One region of the Salirhabdus salicampi genome, then DNA from elsewhere that is predicted to be linked to it. Evidence: riboswitches for the same ligand, from Rfam matches in the RefSeq annotation. Region 1 holds a riboswitch; the other holds the start of a gene.
What was found. A riboswitch is a leader RNA that binds a small molecule or an ion and turns the genes downstream of it on or off. The one in region 1 is predicted to bind cyclic di-GMP.

Region 1 (15,267 bases):
GTAATTTCTTCTACTCTTCCGCCTGTTTCTTCCATCACTTCACGGATGGCCGCTTCTTTCGGAGTCTCCCCCACTTCAACTTTTCCCCCGGGGAACTCAAGCCCACGGTCCTTATGCTTAGTGAGTAACCATTGATTTTCATAACGGGTAATGACCCAAACATGCTTAGGATCATTGGAAAAGGGATTTTTTTCAAAAGAAAGGGTTACTTCATTTTGATAATAGTCTCTAAACTTAATCATTACATCTTCACTATCCTTTAAGTCCATTTCAATCGTATTGTACATCCTCGATTATCCATCCGTGTTGTTCATCCAATATAAAGTACAGTGTAATTTTATAATTGCCGTATAATTCTGTCTTGTTATATTGAGTAATTTTCACCTGTTCTCCTTCAATCTCCTGTTCATAAGGTTGATTCTCAACAAACCACGGAGGAGTTTCAGTCGGTATAATATATAATTGATTGTCATGCTCTTTATAATATAAATCCACTATTCGTTTTGCAAGGGATAAGGATGACACATCACGAAAATCTCCTACCAATTCACGTTTCGAGTGAAAATGTATGACTCTGTATTGCTCGTCCGTTTCTTGTACAAGTTTATCCATAAATGTACGAGTAAGAGACACAACGTCCTCATGAGTGAGCTTCTCCACTTCCGGCCGCTGTACTGTTGTTGGATGACTTTTTACATGATTGGAGTAGTTTATGGATAAATTTATTTCATGGTTTAGCATCGGATGGGGATTTGTCATAATAAGCAATATGATAAAGGGTAGTGAACGCGCTGTGAGGAAACCCATATGTTGTTCCTCCTTCAGATCGGGATACTCTATATATATAACTTTCATATAGAAAACTTTCGCATTTTTTCCGATCTTTCCCCCACAAAGTTTGTAAGCCCCAAATAAGAGGCTTACGGCTAAATATTTTTTAAGATTTCCATGGACTTAATATGATTTCTTGTCTGTTCATCCCCTAATTCATATAACATACGGAATATTTGAATCATTGCCTCATCATAATTGTCATTTGATTCATCATGATGATACTGTTTAATCGGAATATGAGCACGGATAAAAGCATCACCATCTGCAGAATACATGTTATCAAATAAATCACGAAGCTTAATTACTTCTTCGGGTGTAGCATAAATGACATAGTCATTGTTATCTCCAGCTTTTAATCTCGATATTTCCATTGATCCAATATCTACATAGAATTTTTCTTTTTCCATCGTCAACCCTCCTGTGCTTATTGTTTGTTGAATTGTTAAAAGTATGAATGGGAGAAAAAATCGATACAAAAAAATCCCCTATCGACATTGATGGGGACAAATTTTACAGTATGAGCTTGTCTCATTTAATAAATAAGTTAAACAACACGTTTTACGAACACGTGCTTCAGTAGGCAACTTACGTTGATAAAATACATGCCGAATTGGGTTTTCTCTTTCGCCGAACACTTTTCCATCGAACTCTTGAACAATCGTATGAAAATCATTGTACAGGATGGCTACTTGTTGCTCGTTCTGAACAATTTTATTCGCGTATCTCTCATAAAACCAATAGAAATAAACAGCTACATTTTCCCACAACACCTGTATCGGTGTTTTGGAAATACGGTGAATATGTTCAATCACGACTGACAAGTGATCACGGAAAATGGTTGTACAATTTTCTTTTAGCCAAACAAATCGGTCCCCTTCTTGGAATGGGGAAACTGTCTTGTCTATAAACCGAATAGTAGGTAGCCATTGTTTATGATTATCCATACGTAGCAAAACAATATTATCAAAGGTTAGCTTTGGTGACTTATTAAATATTGATATGGGAGCTAAAGAAGCCGTAACAATTAAATAAGCGTAACGTTTCATAAAGGTGGAAGCTGTAGCAATGATGGAGTCAGATTGTAAATAGTCCATCATCTGATATAAATGGTGTTCTAACCTTCCCCGGATGTGAATATCCACACCGGGAATCACTTCCACTGGTTGTATCGTATATTCCTTACTCGTATAAAAGCGAAAATGCTCTGATAATAACTGCTCTTCTAGTTCAGTTAGTTGGTCCATGTTTGTCACCCATTTTGTGCGTTTGATACGGTTTCAGCTAGTAAGCAACGTCCTCTTCCATGTGGTATACACATTGGTGTTCCAAAAATCGGATCATACGTAACATCACATCGCATGTCAAAAACATTTTGCACAAGTTCACATGAAATAATTTCTTCTGGTTTCCCTTGGGCATATACCTTTTTATCACGTAGTGCTATAATGTGATCGGCATAACGACATGCTAAGTTTAAATCATGTAATACCATAATGATCGTTCGGTTATCTTTTTCATTTAATTCAAATAGTAAATCTAAAATATCAATTTGATGAGTCATATCTAAATACGTAGTAGGCTCATCAAGTAAAATAATATCTGTTTCTTGGGCTAATGTCATAGCAATCCACGCTCTTTGTCTTTGCCCACCCGATAATGAATCAACAAGACGGTCTTTTAAGTCAAGGAGATTTGTCGATTGCAGTGCTCTTTCAACTGCACTTTCATCTTCTTCCGTCCACTTCTTTAACCACGTTTGATATGGATAGCGGCCTAATTTCACTAATTGGTGTACCGTTAAACCTTCTGGGGTAACAGGACTTTGGGGAAGTACTGCCATCTTTTTCGCTACTTCCTTCGTTTTCATCCGCGCAATATCATTTCCATTTAACACGACTTCACCATTAACAGGCTGTAATAAACGTGCTAAAGAACGTAGCAGAGTTGATTTTCCACAACCGTTACTACCAATTAGTACGGAAACCTTCCCCTTAGGGATTGTTATATTTAAAGAATCTATAATAATGTCATCTTGATATCCTAACGTTAGATCTTTCGTTGTAAGTGATTCCATATTAGAATCTCTCCTTATGATGCCCCTTCAATTGGAAGGGAGTAATCCTTCACCTATACATATGAGAATCATTCTCACTATATACTCTAATTGAAAATCATTTTCGATTCAAGGCTTTTTTATTAATATTTTATGAATCTTATACGTGTCCTATTGCTAAACATTCAAACCGGGCCTATCTATCCCGCTACACAGCCCAATCAATATTGGCTCAATATCCCAAATTAGTATATAAAAAATGGTTGATGAACCAAACTGAATCTGCTATGATTACTTAACATTAAACGGTCCTTTTCCTACGACACTCAAATAAAATGACAAGGGCAAAGCTGCAGAAATGTGGTGACGCAAAACTATAGGGGCTAAAGCTTTTCGCTATGCCAGCCAGTTACCGTTTGAAACACAACTGAAAACGGTTGTGTTTTTTATTGGAAAGGAGACAAGCAATATGAAAAGAAGTAAAGGTAAACCAAAGAAATATATGCATTTAAAACCTACATGGGTCTCTTTATATGAAGCTGGGAACAGTATATCATCAATTGCTAAGCAATATAATGTCCAAATTGAGACCGTTTCAAAATATATATCTGACGAGGTTACTTTCGTGTCTAAATCTCCATACCGCCAATTGATTCCAAAATGGGTAGAAGAACGAAAACAAGGGAACAGTTTTGCGGAAATCGCAAGAAGATACAATGTAAGTGAATATGCTGTTAAATCAAACGTGAAGAAGTATATGAAAATAGATATACAAGATATTACTCCTACTTGGAGACGTTTATCTAAAAAAGGTTACAGCATTAAGCGAATTGCTAACGCGTATAATGTTCACTCTAGTGTCGTGAGGAAGGCATTAGGCATTGAATTAAATGTTAGTTCTAACAGTTTAAAATTGTACGCTCCATATATTGAACAATGGGTAAATTTATATAATGAGGGTTGCTCTTACGATTATATCGCGAAAAAGTATGATGTGAGTCCAAATACTGTTTACATGAACATAAGAGAGAGAGTAAAAGCTAGACGTAAATTAACATCTAGTCATGACATAAATCAATGGGTAGAAACGTGGAAAGAACTTAAAGATAAAGGCTTATCAGTTAAAACAATTGCAGAAATGTATGACGTATCACCGGGAACAATCTATCGTCGTTTGAAAAAACATACTGATTAGTAGAAGAACTCGATATTATATATCGGGTTCTTTTTTATTGTAAATATTATATTACCGTAATGATTCCTTCTGAAGATGTTGTAAGAACTATTCATCAACCGTTATAGTTTTAGCAATAATCCAAGTAAATTGTTGCCACATGTCTCTATTAAAAATGTGAAATCTATCTTCTATTCCTTTCTACTTCATCATATGTATGAGTGTGATTATGATTAGAAAGGAGGATAATATGAAAACATATTTAGCACCCATATCTATCGTTATCATGATTGGGCTTGCCTCTCTTTTCTTCACGGCCCCATCCAACTCTAAAACTCCTTATTATGTTACTTTCAATTCTGAATTCGAAGCGAACATAGAAAAAAAAGACCTCCCTGCACGTTCATTTATCTATGCCGAAAAAGAACCAATATCGATTATATTTGCAGGTGATACTTTATTTGATTGGTCAGTAAAAACCGCTATTCAAACATATGGACCAGATTACCCCTTTAAACATATTAAAGACAAAGTACAAGAAGCTGATTTAGCTGTTTTGAATTTAGAAACCGCTGTGACAACACGCGGGGAAAAAGACACCGTTCAACTTTATAATTTTCGTTCAGATCCAATCGCATTAAAAGGGGTAAAAAATGCTGGATTTGATATAGTTAGCTTAGCTAACAATCATGCACTTGATTATCAAGAAGTAGGATTTTACGATACGATACATTATTTAGAAGAACATGACCTCTCCTATTTTGGTGCTGGGGAGTCAAAAGCGGAAGCCTATGAAGCATTATCTATAGAACATAAAGGGAGAACAATCAAATTTTTAGGTTTTTCACGATTTTTGCCATCTGTTCACTGGTATGAAGCAAAAGATCGACCTGTTATTGCAAGTGCGTATCAACCTGACTTAGTTCTACAAGCCATTGAGCGAGAATCAGCTACTGCCGATATAGTGCTAGTGTATATGCATTGGGGTGTTGAAGGAAACAATCAGCCTGAACAGTGGCAAAGAGTGTATGCGAAAAATATGATTGATGCAGGCGCAAACGCGATTATTGGTGCACATCCTCACGTTTTACAAGGATTTGAATTCTACGAGGGAAAGCCCATTGCCTATTCATTAGGTAACTTCTTATTTCCCGATTATGTCAGCGGTAAAACGGCACAAACCGGGTTGCTAACTCTAACTATTGATAAACATGATCAACTACGTATGTCTTTTGATCCCCATGTTATTCAAAACAACCAAATCGCACCATTATCAAAGGAAAAACAAAGGGATATCCTTCAATACTTAAAAAATATATCCTACGATGTCACTATGGAGGACACGAATATTTTACCTGGAAGATAAAAATGTTTTTTTAAAAATCGGTGGATATGTCCAGGACCTTAAGGCAACATAAAAAAAAGGAGGTCTTACAGTGGGTAGAGCGCATCACCAAAAAACACGTGACCGGAATAAACAAAACCTTCCTCAAACCCCCGGGCGGGAAAAAAAATCCTATCAAGCTGAATATTTATATGAATTTGGAGAAGATAAAACCGAGAAAAAGAACAGATGACATGTCATCTGTTCTTTTTAATTAGGAGGTATCGGAACAAGTTGCTTTTGCATCGCATAAAGTACGACTTGAGATCGACTTTTTACATTTAATTTTTTAAAAATCTTACTGACATGTATTTTTACCGTCTTTTCACTAATAAATAACCGTTTGCCTATTTCTTTATTACTTAAACCTTTTACTAAACATGTTAAAACTTCTTTCTCCCGCACTGTTAATTCGTCTTTTCTAACCCTTTCTTCATTTTGTTGTCGATGGAACGAAACTAATGTTTTCATGAGTGATGGATGTACTACCGATTCCCCGGTAAAAACGGACCGAATCGCTTCAATTACTTGTTCAGATGGGGATTCCTTCAGCATGTAGCCATCTGCGCCATGTCTAATCGCAGCTAAGAAATATTCTTCATGGTCATGCATGGTTAAGATGAGGATTTTTACTTGAGGGTATTTTTCTTTAATAATCTTTGTCACTTCAATACCGTTTTTCCCTGGCATATTAATGTCCATTAAAATGACATCTGGCCTGTGGTGTGCAAGTTTTCGAACCGCTTGTTCTCCTGTCACCGCTTCACTTATAACCGTAAGGTCTTCAGCCATATCGATAATTTTCTTTAGTCCATCACGTAAAACTGCGTGATCTTCCACTAACATTACGTTAATCATGTCCATCCTCCCCTTTCCGTTTGGCATGATTCGTTTTATATGTGAGATAGACGTAGTAGAGGGTAACGTTATTTCTATATGAAGGGAATTCGATGTTGGATCAAGATGAATCCATCCATTAATCATTACATGAATAATAAAGTTGGAGGTGTAAAACGAGCCATACGGATGTATAGCCTTTTTTGTAGAGGATTAAACTTTCTTTTTTCCCATATGTTCATAAATAAATCTATTACAAGTTTAATTAAAATATAACGGATTATGAGAAAAAAAGGTATAGGAACAACGTCCTTACTTTTTTGGCACATTCTGGGACTGAAATAATGATCATGTTTGTTCCAAAATCCTATTACTATATTACAATATAATCTCTTTGATAAAACTTCCATCGATTATTCAAAAAAACCGTAGGTACACCTACGGCTTCAACAATTGATATAACTTTCTTCTTAATATTTTTCTTGATGCATTACGCGGGAGTTCATCGACAAAGTAAACCTCTTTTGGAACTTTATACTTTGCTAAACGTCCTTTACAACTTTCCACAATTTGATCAACTGTTAAACCAGTATTATTTTTCACGATAAACGCAACAGGTATTTGCCCCCACTTATCATCAGATTTACCTATGACCCCTGCATCTAGAATTCCGGGAATCGTTTTTAAAACACCCTCTACTTCCGCTGGATACACGTTTTCTCCACCAGATATAATTAAATCCTTTTGTCTGTCCAGCACATATAGAAAGCCTTCCTCATCAACGTAACCTACATCACCGGTTTTTAACCACCCGTTTTCAATCGATTTTCGGTTGGTCTCTTCCCGTTTATAGTACCCTTTTGTTACCATTGGCCCTTTCACGATGATTTCACCCGCGACACCAGTCGGGACCACTACATTATTTTTCACAATTCTAAGCTGGACCGGAAATAGAGGCTTTCCTGCGGAGCCTAATTTTCGCAGTGCATCTTCTTCACGAATGGTAACTACTTGAGAAGAGGTTTCCGTCATCCCATATGTTTGATAAACAGGAACCCCTTTTTTTGCACAACGCTCGAGCATTGATTGGGATGCGGGACCTCCTCCTAATAGCATGCAGCGGAACGTTTCAGGGTATGTCCGATCACCTAATTCCTGCAACAACCCTTCTAGCATTGTAGACACAACCGAAACGGTCGTAACCTCGTTATTCATTATTTCTTGATGTACTTGATTAGCGGAAAACTTTTCATGTAAATGAATAGGAATCCCGTATATTACACTGCGGATTAAAATGGAAAAACCACCTACGTGAAATAAAGGCAGGGCCGCTAACCATCGATCTTCACGATGTAATCCTAAATTTAGTGAAGACGATATCGCACTCCACCAATGATTTCCATATGTAAGTTGAACGCCTTTTGGCTTCCCGGTAGTACCTGACGTGTACATAATCGTGACTGTGTCGTCTAATTCCAATTCTTCCTCAAAGGTTACTTGGTGACCTTGAAGTTGTTTCATTTCAATGAATGAGTAGGTATGGATGCTTTTACGGAAATTTATTTGTTCTACTAAATCACGAAATGTATCATCATATAACAAAATCGTACAATCAGCATCAGTAATTTGAAATGTTAACTCCTCGGCGGTTAATCTCGTATTTAACAAAACAGCGACAGCTTTTAAAAATGTTAACGCATGGATTGTCGTTACCATGTCATAACTATTACGGGATAGAACTGCTATATGGTCACCCTTGTTTATCCCAATCTGCTTCAACTGTTCCGCTTTACGAACCGCATCATGATAAAGCGTAGCAAAGCTATAGGCTGTCCCATCGGCCAATTGTATAGCTGTCGTCTCTGGTGTTAAATTAGCTCTTTTCAAAAGCCATTGAGGGATGGTCGTTGTCACATCGGTCACTCCTTCATTCATAGAAAAAAGCTTGATGAACATCATCAAGCTTCTTTACATTATGGGAAACGTGGAAATTGTTTAAAGTTAGGCTTCCGTTTCTCTTTGAATGCGTCTCTTCCTTCTTTTGCCTCATCTGTTGTGTAGTAAAGAAGTGTAGCGTCTCCACCCATTTGCTGTAAACCTGCTAATCCATCTGTGTCAGCATTGAAAGAAGCTTTTAAGAAACGAAGTGCGGTTGGTGATTTTTCTAACATCTCTTCACACCACTGAACTGTTTCTTCTTCAAGCTTGTCCAATGGAACAACCGTGTTAACAAGTCCCATATCTTTTGCTTCTTGTGCATTATATTGACGGCATAAGAACCAAATTTCACGAGCTTTTTTATGACCAACAATACGCGCTAGCAAACCAGCACCGTATCCTGCGTCAAAGCTACCAACTTTCGGTCCTGTTTGACCGAAAATAGCATTGTCAGCTGCAATGGTCAGGTCACAAACTACGTGAAGGACATGTCCTCCTCCAATAGCATACCCTGATACCATCGCAACAACTGGTTTCGGAATAACACGGATTAAACGTTGTAGATCTAAAACGTTTAAACGAGGGATTTGATCATCTCCAACATACCCTCCGTGTCCTCTTACCTTTTGATCTCCTCCTGCACAAAACGCATCGTCACCTGCACCCGCTAATACGATAACTCCGATATTAGAGTCATCACGTGCATAGGCAAATGCATCAATTAGTTCGTGTACGGTTTGAGGACGAAAAGCATTACGTACTTCTGGTCGATTAATTGTAATTTTCGCAATACCGTTATATGTTTCATATAATATGTCTTCATAGTTGCGTTCACTTACCCATTCAATAGTCATGATTTTATTTCCTCCTTTTTAAAAATTATTGTCCATATTTTCATTATGTAATATGAAGTCACTCACTATTTTACCAAAAATCTGTGGTTTCTCCACATGAATTGTGTGCCCCGTTTTTGAAATTACACGGAAATGGACATTTTGTAAAGACTTTTTCATTAAAGAGTTAATCTTTACGAATTTTTCATCAAGTTCACCTGTAATTAACAAGGTTGGGGTATCTAGTTGTAATAAGCAATCCCAATATGATGGTTGGGATCCTGTCCCAATATTTCGTAGGGAGTGAGCTAGTTCATTTGGATTTTGCCCAAGACGTTCATCTTTTATTTCTTGTTGAACACTTTTCGGTAATGAACGTTGACTTTGGAATAAAGGGATGTTTTCCCAATAGGTCACAAAGGGGTGAATCCCTTCTATTTCTAGTTTTTTGGCGAGTTTTTCATCGCTCTCCTGCCTTATTGTACGTTCATGATCCGTTTTTAATCCAGGTGATGTACTTTCTAACGTAACCGTTTTAAGATACTGAGGATAAGTACATGCGAAGGATAGTGCAATACGCCCACCCATCGAGTACCCGAGAATATGCACTTTATGGTATCCTAAAGCTTCGATTACGTATTTTACATCATCACAAATATCTTCCATCCTATAAGTCGATTCGTAAGTCGTTTTCCCGTGACCAGGAAGGTCAATTGCTATCGTTTTAAGCGTCGATGGTAAATACGGCTTTAAACGTTTCCATGTTTCCGTACTGCCCGTAAAACCATGCAATAAAACAAGAGGAGTACCATCACCTGATATGTCTACCCATAAGGATCCTCTTTTCGTTTGTATATACATTGCGGTCACCTAATTTCAGTCAGCAATTGCTGTTCAATATCGCTCCACTTTTGTTTATGCCAACGGGCGTTCTCTTTTCGATTCGTTAACACTTCAATTACCTTCATACCTTTTTCGTTATAGCTCTTTGTTAACGTATCGGTGAAGTGTTCCCAAGTCTCTACCCTCTCATATCTCCCACCATACATTTCAATCCCTTTCTCGAATGGGATATGTAATGGTGTACCAAATAAGACTTCAAAATGTTTCGGTTCCTTTGCTTGAGGTAGAAAAGAAAAGATTCCTCCACCTTCGTTATTAATTAATACAACCGTTATATCTATGTTATATTGCTTCGCAGCTAATAAACCATTCAAATCGTGATAGAAAGAAACGTCACCAATAAGTAGCGTGACCGATTTCCCGGTAGCTGCTACACCAAGAGCCGTTGATACAACACCATCTATTCCATTTGCACCTCGGTTACAATGTATCGTAATGTCCTTATCTGTATTGGTGAAAAAGGTGTCCACATCCCGAATCGGCATACTGTTCCCGACAAATAACGTATGTTGATTTGGTAACGTCCTCTGTAATTCACTTACAACATGACCTTCGTTTAGTTCAGTTGACGGGATCGATAGTTCTCCTTTAACAGTGGTATTTAACCGTTGCCATAACTGAAGCCATTCCCGTCCACCCTGTATGTTTATATTGGCACATAGGAACTGTTCACAAACTTGCTTTGATTCTGCAAACAAAAAGTGTGTATTAATCCTCGTTGGATCCCGGTATCCTTCTGAAGGTTCTATAATATATTGAGGAACCCCCTCATTTTCTTTGATAAAGAAGCTAAAAGCCTTTGACACAGGCATGGCACCGAAGCGGATAATATAGTCTGGACGTAACTTATCTCTGACTGTTTCACTTTTCATAATAGCATCATAGGATTCAATCATGTTGTTCTTGCTATGTTTGCCTGTTCGCAGTTGCGATAGTGGATCGACAAGAACTGGTACATTCCAATGTTCTGCCAGCTTAGCTATATATAAACCTAAATCCTTATCTGTCTGTGGTCCACAAACAATCAATCCATTTTGCTTCTTCTGTATATTGTCCAGAATTTCATCAACATCAGCGGATGTTAACCTTTTTTCCCCTTTATAATGAGGATGATAAGAAGCTGCTGTTTCATTTCCCCATACATTTGGTAGTGAAAAATCAGGGACCAGTGGTTCACGAAATGGGAAGTTTAAATGTACCGGTCCTGCATTATCACTATAGGCAGTGTGGAATGATCGGGCTGCTTGGCTTCTAGCGTATTTCAACATTTGCTCGCGATCATCCGGTATGGCCATTTCCTGAAACCACTTCACATAATTTCCGAACATCTGTATTTGGTTAATCGCTTGAGGGGCACCAACATCCCGTAACTCGTGTGGTCTATCTGCTGTTAAAACAAGTAAAGGGATTCGGCTATAATATGCCTCAACGATTGCCGGATAATAATTAGCAGCAGCTGTTCCAGAAGTACATAGGATAGCGACTGGTTTTTGTTTTTCTTTTGCCATCCCTAAGGCAAAAAATGCTGCAGACCTTTCGTCAATGTGTACCCAATGGTTCACGTACTCATGTTCAGCGAACGTTAACGCAAGTGGTGTGGACCGTGAACCGGGTGAAATCACAACATCGGTTAAACCACTTTTACTTAACTCATCGACAAACTGTGCAACATAATAAGTTAGCTGTTTCGTGTAACTCATAATTATCCCCCTAATGCGTGAACCATTGGTTTGAATTTCATTTCTGTTTCTTCAAATTCTTTTTGTGGATCTGAATCTTTCACAATACCACAGCCTGCAAATAAGGATGCTTCATTCCCGCTGACTAGGGCAGAACGAATAGCCACAGCAAATTCGCCATCCCCATTTAAGTCCATCCATCCAATTGGAGCGGCGTACCACCCACGGTGGAACAGCTCCTCTTCTCGAATAAATGCTAATGCTTTTTCTCTAGGTACTCCACCCATTGCAGGAGTTGGGTGAAGTTTTTTGACTACATCTAATATGGTGAATTCTTCCTTAAGTTTCCCTTTCACTGGTGTATATAAATGTTGTAAGTTCTGCAAACGTGAAAGAATCGGATAATCTGGTACATGTACATAATCGCAGTAGGTGTCAACCGCCTGTCTAATCATATCCACTACGAATTTATGTTCAGCTATATTTTTTTCATCGTGTAACAATTGTTCCCCGATCCGTTTATCCTCTTCGACTGTATTTCCACGTGGTGCAGTTCCAGCTAGGCATGTAGATAACAATTCACCATCTTCTACTCTGACAAGTCGTTCAGGTGTAGCACCTACAAAACAATCTTGTCCACTTTCAAAAGCAAAAATATAGCTTTGCTTTTGCTGTTCATGTAGGTTGGCTAAAACTGATGCAACAGGTAATTCTTCGGTAAATTGCAATTTATGTTCACGTGCTAACACGACTTTAGCCAAGTCTCCATGTTCAATTTCTTTCGTTGCTTTCGCTACCTTACCTTTCCACTCTTCAGGTGCCATATCCCAATGAGCCTGTTGCTGGGGTAAACTTGGTATTTCATATGGTTGTAGAAGTTGAAACAATAGTTCGTTGTATCGGTCCATCATTTCATGCTCTGACGTATCCACTGTAAGCATGAAGTTATAGGTCACATAGCTACTTTGCTCATCGTTTGTTAATAAAAATTCTGGGACAACCATTTTACTGCCGTGGAAATTTTTCCATGTTTCACCTAGTCGTTGATTCGAATCAAAGGAGAAACCTCCCATTAACAAAGGTCCCGTACCTAATACATTATACTCATTCACTTCATAAGCTCTCTGTTTAACTTTTTGCCATTCATGGTCAATTTCGGCAAATCGATTTTGATCTGCAATGAGCATGTAGACAGAATTTAACCCTACGAGAGAAAAATCTTTATCATAACTTGTCCAATAAAAGCGTGTTCCTCTGAACATTGCGCCATTTCCAAAAAAGTCAATTGGATTTTGACGATCTATCTTTTCTGTATAACTAAATAAGAGGGAGTCCTCTTGATCATGTAATTGCCTTTTCGCATTTTGTATAGCTTGTATGAGTTGTTGCTGTTGAACCTCAATCATTGTAATACCTCCAAAAGCGATAAAAAATCATTCCAAAAAACACTCTATTCTCATTTTATCATATCAAGCCCAATTACAACCGTTGAAAAGATTGACACTATATCGTACTTTCCCTAAACTTAATTTGATTAACCAATTGAAAAGGTGATAACTATGAACCCTAATCAAAATAAAAAAAATGTAAAACAAGCTCTTAACGAAAAACCAGGGTTTCAAGCATGGTGGAGAATGCTTCGTCCCCATACGTTAACAGCTTCATTCGTGCCTGTTTTTGTTGGTACGATGTTAGCCAGCTTTCACAATTCCATTTCTTTACCTCTATTTCTATCTATGCTGCTGGCAGCAATGTTCATTCAAGCAGCCACGAATATGTTCAATGAATATTTCGATTACGTTCGTGGTTTGGATAATGAAAATTCGGTAGGAATTGGTGGAACTATTGTTAGAGATGGTTTTAAACCGAAGACCGTACTTCGTCTTGCTTACCTATTCTTCTTTATCGCAATGTTGTTAGGGGTTTTCATCTGCTATTCTACTACATGGTGGATTGCAGTTATAGGCCTTGTTTCGATGGCATTTGGTTATTTTTATACTGGAGGGCCTTTGCCTATCGCATACACGCCTTTTGGTGAAATTGTAGCTGGATTCTTCATGGGAACAGTCTTGATTGGGATAAGCTATTATATTCATACATTTTCAATCGATAGTCGTATCGTTCTTTTATCAATCCCTGTCGCCATTTTAATCGGTGCCATTTTATTGGCCAATAATATACGCGACCTGCGAGGTGATAAGAAAAATGGAAGAAAAACCGTTGCTATTTTATTAGGGCATGATGGAGCAGTAACACTTTTAGCAAGTCTCTTTTTCGTGACTTACTTGATGACAATTGTGTTCATCTTTATAGATTGGCTTCCCATCTGGTCCCTTATCACCCTGTTTAGTATGAAAAAAGCTTATCGGGCTATACAAGCATTCAAAGGAAAAAGTGAGCCACTAGAAATGATGCCAGCGATGGTAAAAACAGCACAAACGAATACGATGTATGGGATTTTACTAGGTATATCGTTCATTTTTCAACACCTATTTCCATTACCACTTATCTAAGACAAAGCATAAGCTTTGTCTTTTGGTTATTCTTGATGAGGAGGTGTTAGGATGGATTTTTCGAACACATTAATGGAAGCGTTAGGGATTGAAGCAGTAAAGTTAGAAAAGGATGAGGTTATCCTTACAATGCCTGTAACAGCAAAAACACACCAACCGATGGGTTTCTTACATGGAGGTGCTTCTGTTGCTTTAGCAGAAAGCGCAGCAAGCATCGGGGCATTTCTTAATGTTGATCATTCCAAATATAACATATTTGGTATTGAAATTAATGCAAACCATGTGAAAAGCAAGCGGTCAGGAACAGTGAAAGCTATAGCCAAACCGATGCACATCGGGAAAACAACGATGGTATGGGAAATTCAAATTCAGGACGAAGAAGACAATTTCATTTCTATTTCGAGATGTACAATTGGAGTAGTCGAGAAAAAATAAAGAAGACGCCTGATATTGACAGGCGTCTTTCAAGTTTAATCATCTAACGGATTTAACGATTCTGTTCCGTCTAAGTTTGCGATCATATCTACAATAAGGTCAATTTCTTCTTCGATATCCTGGATGCTTGCCGTTTCAACTGGTGAGTGCATATAACGCAATGGCAATGATACCAGTCCGACTGGTACTCCCGGACCTGTGTAACGCATTTTATCTGCATCAGTACCTGTACTTCGTGGTGTCAGCTCATATTGCACCTTCATTTGAAGTCGCTTAGCAGCTTGTTCTAACAGCTGATTCACTTTCCGATTAATTGGTGCTCCTTTGGCCAAAACAGGGCCACGGTCCAGTCGAATATCACCATGCTTCGCTTTATTTACCCCAGGGTAATCAGTAGCAAAGGTTACATCACAAGCAATTGCCATCGTTGGTTGAATGCCGGCTGCTGCAAAGTATGCTCCCCCCATATTCGTTTCTTCATTAACCGTACTTGCTGCATATACGCCTACTTTTACATCTGTTTGCGATAATTTACGTAATACTTCAGCCACGATAAAAGCACCTGTCCGATTATCTAAACCACGGCCTGAAATGTAACGATCCATCAGCCATTCTGGAGTTCGTTTATAAACAGCTAAATCACCAATATGGATATATTGTTCGAGCTCATCCTTTGATTTGGCT
Region 2 (15,267 bases), on a different contig from region 1:
AGATTGACAAACTAGAGGGGTAAACTGATGTATGTTTTGCTGTTTTTAAGTATAATAGTGTTCCGTTTTATATATAGAAGATATATGCCTGTATTCGGCGTTAGTAATATTAGCGGTAATGTTTCAATATGTAATAAAAAGTCCAATAATATTATTATAGTAGATGCCAGGGATTTCCAAACATCATCCCAAGATATGATAAAAGGGTCACAAAATATACCGTTAGCATATATTAGAAGGCAATATGTAGATATACCGAGTAAGAGGATAATCGTTATCGCTTCAGACGCAGTTGAAAAAAACTTATCTATTCGCTTTCTCCAGAAAAAAGGTTTTACTATAGTAGGGTATAGCATAAGAAAAGAGCAGGTTGATAATTGTAATTATGAATTGCAATACGCAAGTAAAAAAAACAGTGTTAAAGTGTAACGGCACGAATGTTAGGTTTAGTAAAAAAGCATAACATGTTATTTAGTCACAAAAAAGAGTTCATGAGTCATGAACTCTTTTTTGTCATGAGATGGTATGAGATGAATTAGTCGAAAGCATAAAGGACAAGTTATCGGTTTCTAAATACATTCAAAAGGTGCGTAGCAATAATGTATAGAAGGTAAATTCCTAAATATCCACCTGTAAGTAAAAAGAAAGGGTTTATAATTATGCCGTGTATTGATGTTGTAAACACTGTATCTGTTACAATAACACGATATATATTATTGGCCACAATGTTACCCAAAATGAGGGCAGCGAGTAAGGCAATTGAATGGATAAGAATCCCAAATAGATTCCGCCTTTGGTTTAAGTAAATCATAATGAATGGAAATAAAACGCTACTTAAAAAGAATAATAGCCTCAAAATTATCACCTCATTTCTATTATTCCAATTGCGATATAATATAGACTTAGTGTAATAAAATTCTAGAAAAAACGACGTGATAACGATGAAAAGGAATGGTGAAAATGATTACAGCGTTATTGCACGGCATAATTCTTGCCTTTGGATTAATTCTCCCATTAGGAGTACAAAATGTTTTTATATTTAACCAAGGGGCAACACAAAAGTACATAACGAAAGCATTACCAGCTATTATAACGGCTGCAATTTGTGATACAGTACTTATCTTATTAGCTGTAACAGGTGTTTCACTCGTCGTGTTAAATTTTGAGTGGATCAAACAAATTATATTTATTGTCGGATTCTTTTTTTTAATGTACATGGGATGGTCTATTTTAAAAAGTAATCATTCCCTTGAACATGAATCGTTTGGAGTACACTTCCCAGCCAAGCGGCAAATTGGTTTCGCAGCCTCTGTTTCATTGTTAAACCCTCATGCTATTATTGACATTATCGGCGTAATTGGACCTAATTCATTAGCTTATAAAGGAATGGAATTGACCGTTTTCACTTTAGCTTGCATTTTTGTTTCGTGGATATGGTTTTTTGGTCTGGCGATAGTAGGAAGATTGTTAGGGAAGGTGGACACGACAGGTAAGCTAGTCAAACGGTTTAACATAGTATCGGCATTTATTATATGGGGGATGGCAATCTATATTGGTTTTCAAGTTTTTTAATGGTGTAATGGTGTAAGGAAAAAATATAATCCGAAGTGATTTTTAATCGTCGGGAATTCTTTGGTCTTATAAATTGACAAGGCAGAAAGAAAATATCTTTCTACCTGTCTATTATTTTGCCAGCTTAAAATAAATGACATGTTCAAATCGAATGTGATAATCGACACCATCTACAGTTAGTTGTAAATGGTCAATTGCAACTCCGGATAATTTCCCCGTTAATTTCTCGTTAATCGTAGCTACTTGGACTCTTTGGTTTAAATGTAGCATGAGATGTTCATGGAAAACCGGTTCCAAATCAATATGGTAACTAGGATTAGTTGATTTCATCGTGTTTTTCAGATTAGGTGAGTGCATATAATATCCAGGAGGCAATAAACCTGTATTATGAGTATGAGGAATATTTTGGTACATAATAATAATCACCTTTCATTTCCTTTGATGTGACATATAACTATAAATGAAGCATTACATGAATAGGCATCGATGTTAGCCTATTCGTTGATACGTTGTTTTAAAGGAAAAGGGCACATATGTTAAAATTATGTAATAGATTAGTAAGGACCCGTGTTGTAAAAGAGGAGGGGTGTATTGTGGAATTATGTCACGAATGTAATTCCGATGTAATCGAAAAACAGTCGAATATCGGGATTAAAATTTTTGCTTGCATAGTGCTTCTTTTCATTCCTTATGGCATTCTCATTTGTTGGGTTCCGTTTTTATTTCCTCCAAAATATTATTGTAAACAATGTGGACATATAATGGATGAACCTAAGTACGTAGATTGGAGAGAGTTTGAAAAAAAGAAGGCTGAGATAAAGAAAGAGGAATAACCTTTTTTTTGTACAATTATTATTTTTGGCAGCCTTTACAGTAAAAGCACTTTCTAGATGAAACTTCTTCCTTCGTAATTTTTGAACCACAACGTTTGCAATTCTCACCTTCACGATCATATACGTTCAAAAATGGTTCAACGCCACCAGTCTTCCTATCTCCTTTATATAATGGGTAATCCATATACCCGCCATATTGAGTTGCTTGTTGAAGTACTTGTCGAATGGAATGATATAACTGAATGATTTCGTTATAAGCTAAATCATTCATATTCCTTGTAGGTAAGATTTTGGCATGAAAACAAATTTCATCTGAATAGCAATTCCCAATTCCAGATAAAAAGGATTGATCCACGAGTGTAGTTTTGATTCGACCACGCTTATTACTAACTAAATCTTGAAAAGCATTTAAACTAAAATTAATATCTAATGGCTCTGGACCTAAGTCCTGTAGTTTTGTTTCGACTTCCTTCTCCTCGAATAAATGAAGATACCCTAACCGTAATCCAATAAAATAAAGATGTTCTTCCCCAAATGAAAGGTGTATTTGAATGGTTCGGTCAGGCTTATCCTCTTCTTTACCGTAAAACATCCAACCACCTAACATAAGGTGTAGAAGTAAAACATGACCATTGTCTAAGTAAAATAACAACTGTTTTGCACGACGATGAATTGCACAAATCCTTTGTTGTCTCGTTTTATCTTCAAAAATAGTTGATTGAACATTAATGGATTTCTCCCTATTTACGAAAACATCTGTAATTTCTTTTCCCTCTATTTTATTTTTCAGCAACAACCGATAGTTTTCCATTTCAGGTAGTTCTGGCATGATAATCCTCCCTAATGAATATCCTCCCTATAAATATCATTAACAATAGTGTTGCCAAAATTTTTAGGCTCATGAAAAAAAGGGAACTCATTAGGAAAATAAGTCATTCGTACCATCATATGTACAAAATAGGCATGGCAATTTATGTTAAACTTTTGATAGATAATTGTTGAATAAGGAGAAACGTTAACTACACTTACATTAGAGGCTCTAAATAAATATCCGTCTATAAGGTGGAGGGGGGATAGGTGATGAAATATAAAAAGCGGATACTCGTGATCTCCTTTACTTTAGTAGTATTAAGTATTGTATTTTCTAGTATGACACCAGATGAAAATGACTTCGGTATTTGGTTAAATGAAAACTATGATGTACATTGTTGGGATATGAAGTGTGATGTATTTGATATTGAAATAGAAGAAAATGGGGAAGTTCGAACTATGACGCTTCAAGCTAATCAAGTCACATATACACCAGGAATTTTTGTTATGAAAAAGCGAGTATTATATAGTAACATTGAAAACTTTGATTATAGGTTAGACGTAAAGGTGTACGGCTCCCTAGGGAAGATATATTTAAAAGAGGAAGAGAAAACGTTTTAACAAATGTGGGGGGGTGTCTTGAGTGAAAAAGCTTTCTATCGTTGTGATTCCTTTATTAATCATTAGTATCATCATAAATGTTTTTCTCTATCAAGAGAATCAAGCTTACGAATTATATCTTTCTGAACAATTACGTAATACAATTTCACCTCTTTCATCAAGTATTTTGCGTAATGAAGAAATTTTACGTGAAATAGTAGCGCGGGAGAAAATTACAGCTACACAAGTTGAAGACTTAAACAACAATTACTATAACATCGCGAAGTCATATCAAACGATTTTGCATACAGGAATAAAAACAAAAAAGATTCCCCCCCATTACATTAGTAACCGACCTACGTTAATATTTGCCGATGAACTCCCAAATTATTTTCGTTCTTTCGTAGAAGAAAGTAGTGTAGAGATTATATCCCATCAGTTTAATCATGAAGAGTATAAGGAAATACTGAAGGTCGCTAATTTACATTTTCAATTAGCTGAATTGATTGATGACAAGATTGTAGGGGCAAAAACAGACGGTATGACAAGTGAATATTGGAGCTACCCACATTATAATAATGCTGTTTCAAAAACATATTGGATTGAACTTTTAAGCGAAATGGAAACCATTGCAATAAATTTTCAGTTATACTGACGGCATAGGAGTCATGTTAGTTTATAGACAGTGTCTTAAACGGATTGCTTTATGATAGAGTTTCATGAAAGAGGGTTAGGAAAGGTAGGAGAAAATGGGAAGTGAGATAAAGTTTTTAGAAGGAAAACACGTTTACTTAAGGCCTTTTGAAGAAGATGATATCGACTATTTTTTTGACAATGCACTTTGGGACCGTGAAATTCGGAAGTTAACTGGTACTCAAACAGTATTTTCACGTATTAGTGTACAAAAATTTATAGAAAGGGTTGCCATGGACGATTCCAGGATTGATTTAATCATTAGTACACGAGAAACGAATGAATTAATTGGGGATCTCGCACTTACGGAAATTGACCATATAAACCGCAATGCACAAATAAGGGTTGGGATATTTCAAAAAGAATATAGGGGAAAAGGATACGGAACCGATGCTTTATCTTTAATCTTGGAATATGCCTTTGACATATTACATCTTCATCGAATTGGTTTGAGCGTGTACCCTTTTAATCCTCGGGGAATTAAGTCTTATGAAAAACTTGGCTTTAAACAGGAAGGTATTATAAGGGATGAGTTATTTTATAATGGAGAATACCACGATTCAATAATAATGGGGGTTTTGAAAAACGAGTTTCATAAACGTCATTAAGTGAAGAGGAACTGCCAAGCAGGCAGTTTTTTGTATCATTAAATAAATTTGAAAAGGGACGAAAAATATTTTATCAATAAGTATGTATTAAGGCTGATTGAATTGGGAGGGTATTTTGAATGAGTGACAAGTGGCTAGAATGGGTAAAAAGAATTCGGGCAATATCACAAGCGGGGCTTACGTATGCAAAAGATGATTTCGACCGAGAACGATATGAGGAACTACAAGCAATAAGTGCGGATATACTTGCACAACATTCGGAGATGGAGATAGGTTCGATTAGACATTTATATAAGTATGAACAAGGTTATCAAACGCCGAAAGTAGATGTAAGAGGCGTCGTGTTTTCTCAAGGAAAGGTTTTAATGGTTAAGGAGAAAAGAGATAATGGTTGGGCATTACCAGGTGGTTTTTGTGAAGTAGGCCTATCCCCAGTTGAAAATATTGTAAAGGAAATTCGAGAAGAAGCTGGATATGAGGTCTTGCCAACAAGGTTATTAGCAGTGTTGGATATGGAAAAGCATTCGCATCCACCTCAACCGTATCATTATTATAAAATATTTATTCAATGTAAAATTATTGGCGGAAAGGCTAAACATAGTATCGAAACAAGTGGAGTTAACTTTTTCGAGGAAGGTCGTTTGCCTAACCTTTCGTTAGCAAGAAATACAGAAGAGCAAATTCACATCGTTTTTCAATTTTTAAAAGACCCAAAGAAACAGTCAATCTTTGACTAAAGAGTGTTTCGGAATTCGCACCCCTATTTATTTGTTTCTCTCTGCTTAAGTTTTAAAATCAGTTTTGTTGCCAAGAAAGCAATATAGGCAACGGCGATATCAATAAGAAATAAATGGTATTTTAGTAAACCTTTTCTTAATTCCAATAGTCCTAATATCTCTTCGAAACTAGCAAAGACATAGGCAAACATAACACTTAACCAAATTGTATGTAAGTAAAAATTTTTATTTCGATTGGTGCAGTACTGGTATAAAAGGATAAAGCCAACAGGGAGAGCTGATGCCGTTACACTTAATGCGAAAGGAAAGAGTGGAATTATAAAGTATGTATGGATTAAGTACGTTTCGCGAGTTAAAGCAATATCTATATATGCCCATAACAAGTGTACTATAAAACCAAAGAAAAAGATTTCAAAAATGCGAAATCTATCCACGGTAAAGAAGAGAAGGATTAACGGGCAAATCATGAGTCCTAAGATAACCCAAAACTGCCATGTGCCCATATGTGAATATTGACTCCAATAAGACACATTTACAGAACTTAATTCGTTACTAATTCCTATAATTTTATCCCAATAGTCATGATAACCCATGTCTATCCGCCTACCTCCTACTCGCTAAACTTATTCGTATTAAGTGTTTGCATTTTTCGTTAAAATATACAATTTTTCTACAGTATACTCTTTCGTTCCAATAAGACATGAATAAAACTTATATGAAAAAGCAAACTAATGAAAGCTTTTAACAAAAAGTGCGTGGAGGTACTAGCATGGAAGAGGTAAATCATAATGTTCAGTTAACATCAGCAGAGGTTGCGAATCTCTGGAGCCAATACATGAACGATAGCATGGCATCCTGTGTTCTAAAATATTATATAAAATGCGCTAAAGATCAAGATATTAAAGAAGTTTTACAGTATGCACTGGAACTTGCTGAAAGACATTTAGATAAAATTAAATCATTTTTATCGCAAGAAAAGTATCCTATCCCGGTTGGGTTCAACGATAATGATGTGGATCTAAATGCTAAACCATTATTTTCGGATAAATTCATAATTTTTTATATTCATATTATGACAATTCATGGTTTAACTGGATATGCAGGTGCGGTTAGTACGTCTATACGTAGTGATCAAATAGACTATTTTGTTAAGTGCAGTAAAGAGACGATGGAGTTACATAAAAGAATTACAAAAGTTATGGTAGAAAAGGGGATAATTAGTAGGCCACCTTCTATAACACCCGCAGAAGATGTGGATTTTGTTACGAAACAAAGCTTTTTAACAGGGTGGTTTGGTGACCGAAGACCACTTACAGCTATTGAAGCAAGCGGTGTTTATTTTAATATGAAAAAAGATGTTTTAAAAATTGCTTTAGAATTAGGATTTAGCCAAGTCGCTGAGTCGAAAGAAATCCGTAATTATGTAGACAGAGGGAAGAAAATTTGTGAAAAGCAATTTGATATTTTAGATTCTATAATGTCTGATAATGACATTTCGTCCCCTCCTAGATACAATGACGAAGTTTTAAGTACAACAAAATCTCCGTTTTCAGATAAGCTCATGCTATTTCATATCGTTACGCTCATTTCAACAGCTTCCGGATATTATGGAGCAGCCTTCTCTGTATCACAACGACGGGATTTAGCCACGACTTATGCTGTATTAATTGCAGAAGTTATGAAGTATGCTGAGGATGGTATGAACATTATGATAAAAAATGGGTGGATGGAGCAACCCCCGACTTTCTCTGACCGAAACGAATTGAAAAATAAAAATGAGGGAAATTAAAATGTCATTCAAATATCAATGGTATTTTCGCATCGCAATGATCATAATTCCTTGGCTCTCTCTCCCGTTTTTGGGGTTGCGTAATTTGAAACGTTTTCTGCCTGCTTCCTTAATTGTGTTATTAATGGGAAGTATTGATGTACAAATAGGTAAGAAAAGAAAGTGGTGGAAATTTTACTACAAACCTAAATCATATTTCTTTAATGAATTCGCTTATCATATTGGCCCATTTTTAATTGGCTCTATATGGGTATTAAAATGGACGTTTGGAGATTTTAGGAGGTTCATTACACTAAATGCAATTGTAGATTTTATATTTGCCTATCCAGTTGAATTCCTCAGTCGTAAATTTAAGGTGTTTCGCACAATTAAGCTAAGCAACTTTCAGTTTTTTATTTACTTCTTTTATAAAGCATTTTTTCTATACTTGTTTCAATACTTATTGGAACATAAATTACAAATGTATCAAGATAAACAATAATTGAGAAAACTGCCCGAGTGACAGTTTTTAGTTTCAGAACAGAACACGTTTTTGTTACGGTTACATTATAAAAACAATAAAGAAATGAATCAAAATTGGTTTAGGTATTTCCTAAATCATTTTTCATTTGGAAAAAAACTGTAAATAGGAGGGATGTTTTTACAACTATTGGAAAAGGATATTAAGGAAATGAAATGATAAAAAAGGACGAGTAGTATGATACATGTTTTAATCAGCACAATATTTATTGCAGCATGTTACAAATGGGGTGATTGGAAAAGATGGCGAACATATTATCCAACTATCCTTTTCTTTATGGTTGGAGACTTACTATATAATGTTTTGTTTTACGACTATCCTATGTGGATGTTTCATGATGGCCCAATCCCATTGTTTCATTACGATGTCATTATTTCCTTATTGCATATGTTTACTCGCTATCCTGCAACTGTAATTTTATATTTAAGCCTGTTTCCAGCCGGGAAAGTTAAAGGGATTGTGTGGGGATTAACTTGGATTGGGGTTTATTCACTAATAGAAGTGTTTGATTTATACATAGGTTCTATTAGTCATCATAATGGATGGTCATTATGGTGGTCGGTCTTCTTTAATATTTCTATTTTCCTCATGTTAAAAATTCATCATCATAAACCATTACTTGCTTGGGGGCTTTCGTTAATGTGGACCCTGCTTCTATGGAATATGCTTGATATACCAGTTTCCATTTTAAAATAAATGGTATTAATAGGGAATTGTAATAATGTAAATCCGGGGGATTGGGGAGGAAACTTATGAAATTGTATGGGGAATTCGATAAAAAATGGGGAATATGAACACGAAACGAATTTACAAGCTTGGAAGGAAATCTTGCATAAAGAACAATGGATACATAGTTAAAACACGATAGTCGGTCAGTATAAAGAGCGTAACATATAAGAAGGTGTAAATCAGGCGAGTGGGAAATCATACATAGTTATGTTAGTATTGAAGTTCAATGACTTATATACTCCTCAACAACGTTTGAGTGAGATCAAACATCATAGGGGGAGACTTTATGGCGTATTTATATCTTTTTTTAGGAATTATCTCCGAAATTTTTGGAACTACAATGTTAAAGGCCTCTGATGGTTTTACGAAAGTTTTACCGATTTTAGGTGCAATTTTCGGGTTTGGTTTCGCGTTATTTTTCTTAGCTTTATCTTTTAAAACCATACCTTTAAGTGTTGCATATGCAACATGGTGTGGAGTTGGGATAGCCGGCGCATCCATTATTAGTATGATTATTTGGAAAGAAAAGTTAAACCTACCCGGAATAATAGGAATGGCCTTAATTGTAATTGGAATAGTGTTACTAAACGTGACGGCACAACCAAACCAGACTAGCGAGAAGTCACTTCACAAACAACACCAAATGACTATACAATAATAACCTTGTAAACTGCCAAGTGGCAGTTTTTTCTTTTATCGAATGAATGCTATAAAGAGTAATGGGAAAGATAACAAAAAATACTATTAGGGATGGGTTTCATGAGCAAATGAATTGGTGGAAACGGTATCTCCCTTAATATCGATTATAAGGTACAAAACTAGCAGTTGTAACAGTGGTAGTATGGAGAAAAGAAAGAAAATATGATAAACAAGACAAATATTGCCCCAATTATGGAAATGGATGAATTAGATGTAGAAGTTACGGAAAGGAGAAACTAGAAAAAGACATGTATTTTTTTTGATGATGTAGACCAAGAAGAACAATAGGGTTAGACTGTTAAATGTAGTTTCAAAAATTCTCGAATGAGATGCAAAGTAAAGGGGGGAGATTCAACATGTCAGGCCTCGTCATGAAATTGTTTATGTGCCCAATTGGGGTTATATTAGCTTGGATTATGTTTCCGAATGTATTTTATACAACTATATTTCAGCCAATCATTATTGGTTTCATTTTAGCAGTATCAGCACATTTGATGGAGATTCTTATATTAAGAAAATTAACGTTTTGGGTGAGTACTATAGCCGATTTTATCGCCGCAACGCTCATCGTCTATTTTGTCTCACAATTACAAGTTACATATGTTACGTTTTTCGGTGCTATATTAACTGCGCTTCTGTTAACGATAACGGAGATTATCCAACATCGTTGGTTAATAAAAAGTGGGAAAACAAAGAAAAAATAGGGAATTAAATAGAATAAAGGCAGACGTGTTAAGGCAACTGCTTATTTGTTTGAAAGTTTCGAAATTTTTCTATATTATTGAAATTTATAGCAATAGAATAGGGGGAAGTTTTATGTCTTTACCTTACTTAAAAGAGGCCATTGCTAACGGGGACAATGAAAAATTAATCCGGTATGTTCGTCTTCACTTTGGTGATGGCAATGAGGAAATGGGAAAAAAAGAGATTGATAAATCATGGATTGAAGCATTAAAACTATTATTAGATTTACCTGAAACAGATAGAGAATTTATATTGGAAACAATGGATAAAAAGGACGACTCTACTTTAGCTCATTTATATTTTCATTTGCATTTTTATTTTGTGAAACGATCGGGGGAATGGAAGCATGACGGAAACCTTTAAATCAAAACAACTACGTTCAGGACTATGGAATACTGTTAACGAAAGGTATCCAGGTTCTATGATTACAAAGGATAGTTACGTACCATTAGCAAATATAACGAAGCCGATTTCAGAGTCTCGTTTAACATTTGTCAGCACAGCAGGGGTACAACCTAAAGGTACGATGCCCTTCGATACAGTACATCCAGTTGGAGACTATACATATCGAAAAGTGCCTTCTCATTTAAAACAAGAAGATTTAGAAATTCATCAATTAAAATATCCTACGTTTGGAGCCAATGAAGATATTAACGTAATTTTTCCCATTAAGAGATTACAAGAATTAGCGGATGAAGGTGTAATTGGGGGATTAACCGACCATTTCTTCTCATTTATCGGCTACAATATGGACCCAACTCTTTTAGAAGAAACATTGGCTGAAAATATTGCTGATGCTGTAGTGAAGGATCATGCAGATATTGCTCTGTTGTCTCCCGCATGACCTATATGCCATCAGTCGATCGCGCTAGTTCAGCGCGCTATAGAGAATAGAGGAATTCCTACTGTATCCATGTCAGTAGCATTAGATGTGACAGAATATATAAAACCACCAAGGTCAGTGTTTGTACCTTTTATGATGGGACATCATTTTGGCGTTCCCTTTCACAAGGAATTACAACGGAGTATTATTTTAGAAGCATTGGAACATTTGGAAGATGCAAAGAACAGTGGAGAAATTAGAACACTTCCGTATAAGTGGGCGAAGGTCCGAAAAGAAGGAAATGCAATAAAAAAAAAGTTAGGACTGAAGTAAAAAACTGCTAGAGAATCACTAAGGTTGAGGTACGTAGCATTAGCTTATAAATTGAAAAAGCGAACGAGCTGTTTCTCGTTCGCTTTTTGAATATATTGAAAATAATGTTTTAAATTTATAATTTTTATTATCTATGCCGCGGTTATATTCCACCTGGATGTTTTAACCTAAACAACGTAAGCCCTACCTCTCTTACGTCCTTACGGCTCCGAAGCCGATCCAGTGTGAGTAAGCAGTTCCGAAAAACATAAGTGGATGCCAGTTACTTTATTCAATATATCGCATTTAAATAATATAACATATACGAACATTTAAAACAAGTTTTTTAAAAAAAGGGGATTTTTTATGAGTACTACTATATTTTTTGTTCGTCATGCCCATTCCATTTATACACCAGATGAACTAAGAAGGCCATTATCCAATAGAGGGATGGAAGATACAAAAAGGGTTACGAATCGGTTGAAACAAGAGGAGATTGACTGTGTAATTTCAAGCCCATACAAACGGGCTATACAAACAGTTGAAGGAGTTGCTAAGCAACTCAATCAAAAGGTCATCATTGAAGCTGATTTAAGAGAGAGAAAATTAGCAGGAGTTTCTGTGGACAATTTTGACTACGCTAGTGAAAAGGTATGGAGTGACTACTCTTTTTCGTGGAGTGGTGGAGAATCTAATGTTGTAGCTCAACAAAGAGGTGTGAAAACAATGATGTGGATTTTACAAACGTATAAAGGGGAAAATATTGTAATTGGTACACATGGAAATATTATGGTGCTTATCATGAATTATTTTGATGAGAAGTATGGCTACTCATTTTGGAAACAGCTAAACATGCCTGACATCTACAAGCTATCTTTTCATGATAGATCTTTAAAAACTGTCGAACATATTCCAATTTAAATAAACCACCCTCCAATGAGTCAATAGTCATAGTCATTAATCTTTCTTAATGAAATTATTAGGTAAAAACTATTGATTTATTTGTTAATGAAGGTATAATTTACTATAGAATAATAGTTCTTTTTAACCGAAAAAGGCAAACTTATCGAAAGATAAGGACGCAAAGCCACGGGCCTAAAGCAAATCGCTACGGTAGCCGGGCCGCCGAAGAAACATTTCCTAAAACAGGTGTGTCGAGTTTCTTACGGCATACCTGTTTTTTTGTTTTTACCTATTAGACTAATGGAGGTATTTGAGTTAAATGTCGGAGAGGAACACACTTCTACAGCAAATTGAGGAAAAACGGAAAGAGTTAAACCAGTGCGCTCATGAAAAGGGCCTTAACAATGAACAAGTATTACAATGTTCAAAGGAAATGGACCAATTAATTCAGCAATACATGCAATTTCATAAATAGATATTTCTTATCAAGGTTAAAAAGAGCGAGTTATTGTAGGTTTCTTTGCACTTACGTCTAAAGAATGAAAAACTGTTTTTAGGGTACTAATTTAGTTTTTAAGGAGCTCCCCAGCGCTGAGGAGCTCTTTTTATATGATAAAATAAGGTGTTAGTAACAAAATTCGGATTTTTATTTAAGGGGAGAGAGCATTGAATACGAAACTATCGTTTGTTATTTATTCACTGTTATTATTATGTGGGGGTTGGCTTTATATAGAAGGGAAGCTGTTTCAATTATTCAATGGAAATACAACTTTATATCATATTGCATATGAATTAGATGATCGACCTCTAATACGTTATGGTTTTCTATTGTTATATTTCATTGGTATCGTTATGTTTATCCGAAATTGGAAAATGAAAAAGGTTTTCCATATTGTATCAATAGGATTGATTTCTCTGTTCGTTATTCCCCTATATACACATATAATTGTGCATGAAATACAAAAAGAACAAATGCCGGTAAGAGAAGAAATAAAGGACGAATTAAACCGGCCAAATCACTTAGATTTTGCTATCGTAGAAACATTTACATTTCATGATGAAACAAAACAGTTAAAGGTTACTTTAAACTACGGAACCGCAAAAAATAATGTTTTAGATCAGTATTTAGATACTGGGGAACCGTTAACGGAAAACAAAGTACGTACGATAAAAAGAAGACTCAATGATGATATGATGTTTGTCGTGAACAGAGTTTGGTCTAGTACACATAAGCCTAAAACGATTGTGTTTAAGGTGAATTGGGGGGAAGAAACGATCTATACGACAACAATACATAAGAAAGACCGCTATTTAAGTTATATTGACAATTCCCCTGAATATGTAGATGAGCGAGACAAGAAGATTGTATATTATCATATTGATGTTGTAGAAAAGACTGATAGATATGTTTTAATGATGAAAGATGAAAGTGGGAATTGGAGTGAAGTGATGTCAAAGCAAAAATGACTACAATTTATGTAGTCATTTTTAATATGTGGTAAAATTAACCAAAGGTTGAATATGAGGAAATTAAATGATTACGTATCCTCGTTTTAAGAAAAACGGAACGATTGGTGTTACAGCCCCCTCTTCTGGAATCCCTGTTTCACTTCATGCAATGTTTCGATCATCGTTAAGTCGAATCAGTGAAAGAGGATATAACGTTGTTTGTGGGACACAGTATGGCAGCAAGAAAAAGCGAAATCTGCACCATCCAAACAAAGGGCTATTGAGTTTCTTAATATGATGAAAGATGATGAAATTGATATGATTATCCCTCCGAGGGGAGGAGAGCTACTTTTTGAAATATTGGAGCATATACCATTTGAGGATTTAACAGAAAAGTGGGTGCTAGGATATTCGGATACGAGCACATTACTGTTATCAATAATGTTAAATACCGGGATAGCTACAGTTACGGCTTTGCCAACTTGATCATTGTATTGATCGAGGGGGAACTGAAGAGGACAAATAAGAATGTCAACAGCGTGTATACGTTGAAAAGAGGCGTTCAAAATAGTTTGCAGAAACAAGAAGTGACAAAAGAAGGATAAGTGTCCACCCTTCTTTTGTTCATCTAATGATTACTGCATAGTTCCCACGTAATAACCGCCTAAAAAAATGGTCACGATGAGGACGAAATGAATAATGGCCCAGCCAATCCTACCATACTGTAAGTGATGGAGGTTGATTGGACGACGTAAGTGACTCGGTATGATTAAGCCTCCTATCCATTCGAATAATAAGAAGAAAATCCACCACCACGTATAGGAGTCCCAAAAGTCCCATTTGAAATTATATTCAATGATCCTCGTCTTATTTAAAGCATAAGTTTCACAAAACATCCCTATATGTATGAGTGTCCAGTAGAACGGTATTTTCCAAACCCATTTAACAGGACTAAAATAAACACCGATAAGTACAAATGCGGGGAATGCAAATGTAACAGCTGTTACTGGCATAATGAGAATCTTTGGAAATAGAACATAAGGGTATGAATAAAAACCAAGCTTCACAAAGATGTAACATAAGACGTTCCCAATAATTGTAGCCAATAGAAATAATAATCCATACAACTTCCAGTTTAACCTTAAAAAGTAGATTAGCGTAACAATACCGAATAGGATGACTGTTACATAAATATAGGATTCAATATTCCAACCTAAATTTATATACTCTTGGATTCTCATCGTATATCCTACTTCCTTTATTATCCATCTTATAATTAATGTTCACGGATGTTAATAAAATATGTATTAATCCATTTTCTTTTCGTACTTAATTTTAGAACATACTTCCTTTTACATTCATAAAGTTTTATTATAGAAAGAAGATTAATTTATCGATACAAAGTTTAGCGGTGAGAGGTTGGCTGATATTTGTGAAATCGTTAGG

Region 2: linked by a shared signal. The riboswitch ahead of NLW78_RS01075 (aspartyl-phosphate phosphatase Spo0E family protein) and the one ahead of NLW78_RS13205 (helix-turn-helix domain-containing protein) in region 1 are both predicted to bind cyclic di-GMP.

The regions. Positions count from the first base shown of each region.
Region 1 covers NZ_JANBWE010000004.1:240,803-256,069, reverse strand. The annotation lists gene ytkD (RNA deprotection pyrophosphohydrolase) at 1-242, opposite strand, end outside; gene NLW78_RS13225 (hypothetical protein) at 271-807, opposite strand; gene NLW78_RS13220 (hydrolase) at 927-1,241, opposite strand; gene NLW78_RS13215 (IucA/IucC family C-terminal-domain containing protein) at 1,320-2,078, opposite strand; gene NLW78_RS13210 (ABC transporter ATP-binding protein) at 2,084-2,908, opposite strand; cyclic di-GMP riboswitch class I at 3,221-3,304, shown strand; gene NLW78_RS13205 (helix-turn-helix domain-containing protein) at 3,357-4,082, shown strand; gene NLW78_RS13200 (CapA family protein) at 4,312-5,427, shown strand; gene NLW78_RS13195 (YfhD family protein) at 5,498-5,638, shown strand; gene NLW78_RS13190 (response regulator) at 5,656-6,303, opposite strand; gene NLW78_RS13185 (o-succinylbenzoate--CoA ligase) at 6,721-8,217, opposite strand; gene menB (1,4-dihydroxy-2-naphthoyl-CoA synthase) at 8,256-9,074, opposite strand; gene menH (2-succinyl-6-hydroxy-2,4-cyclohexadiene-1-carboxylate synthase) at 9,093-9,914, opposite strand; gene menD (2-succinyl-5-enolpyruvyl-6-hydroxy-3-cyclohexene-1-carboxylic-acid synthase) at 9,920-11,656, opposite strand; gene NLW78_RS13165 (isochorismate synthase) at 11,659-13,041, opposite strand; gene NLW78_RS13160 (1,4-dihydroxy-2-naphthoate polyprenyltransferase) at 13,195-14,148, shown strand; gene NLW78_RS13155 (hotdog fold thioesterase) at 14,200-14,583, shown strand; gene NLW78_RS13150 (M20/M25/M40 family metallo-hydrolase) at 14,619-15,267, opposite strand, start outside.
Region 2 covers NZ_JANBWE010000001.1:194,061-209,327, forward strand. The annotation lists gene NLW78_RS00980 (rhodanese-like domain-containing protein) at 28-429, shown strand; gene NLW78_RS00985 (LysE/ArgO family amino acid transporter) at 964-1,572, shown strand; gene NLW78_RS00990 (DUF2642 domain-containing protein) at 1,684-1,986, opposite strand; gene NLW78_RS00995 (hypothetical protein) at 2,166-2,405, shown strand; gene NLW78_RS01000 (Fpg/Nei family DNA glycosylase) at 2,425-3,234, opposite strand; gene NLW78_RS01005 (hypothetical protein) at 3,486-3,836, shown strand; gene NLW78_RS01010 (hypothetical protein) at 3,859-4,470, shown strand; gene NLW78_RS01015 (GNAT family N-acetyltransferase) at 4,565-5,116, shown strand; gene NLW78_RS01020 (NUDIX hydrolase) at 5,236-5,853, shown strand; gene NLW78_RS01025 (hypothetical protein) at 5,877-6,446, opposite strand; gene NLW78_RS01030 (DUF3231 family protein) at 6,623-7,642, shown strand; gene NLW78_RS01035 (hypothetical protein) at 7,728-8,123, shown strand; gene NLW78_RS01040 (CBO0543 family protein) at 8,340-8,858, shown strand; gene NLW78_RS01045 (DMT family transporter) at 9,178-9,549, shown strand; gene NLW78_RS01050 (DUF2512 family protein) at 9,947-10,294, shown strand; gene NLW78_RS01055 (hypothetical protein) at 10,407-10,697, shown strand; gene NLW78_RS01060 (glycine/sarcosine/betaine reductase selenoprotein B family protein) at 10,681-11,178, shown strand; gene NLW78_RS01065 (hypothetical protein) at 11,248-11,490, shown strand; gene NLW78_RS01070 (histidine phosphatase family protein) at 11,836-12,390, shown strand; cyclic di-GMP riboswitch class I at 12,516-12,599, shown strand; gene NLW78_RS01075 (aspartyl-phosphate phosphatase Spo0E family protein) at 12,692-12,847, shown strand; gene NLW78_RS01080 (hypothetical protein) at 13,039-13,839, shown strand; partial or broken gene NLW78_RS01085 (LD-carboxypeptidase) at 13,907-14,286, shown strand; gene NLW78_RS01090 (CBO0543 family protein) at 14,457-15,062, opposite strand; gene NLW78_RS01095 (STAS domain-containing protein) at 15,254-15,267, shown strand, end outside.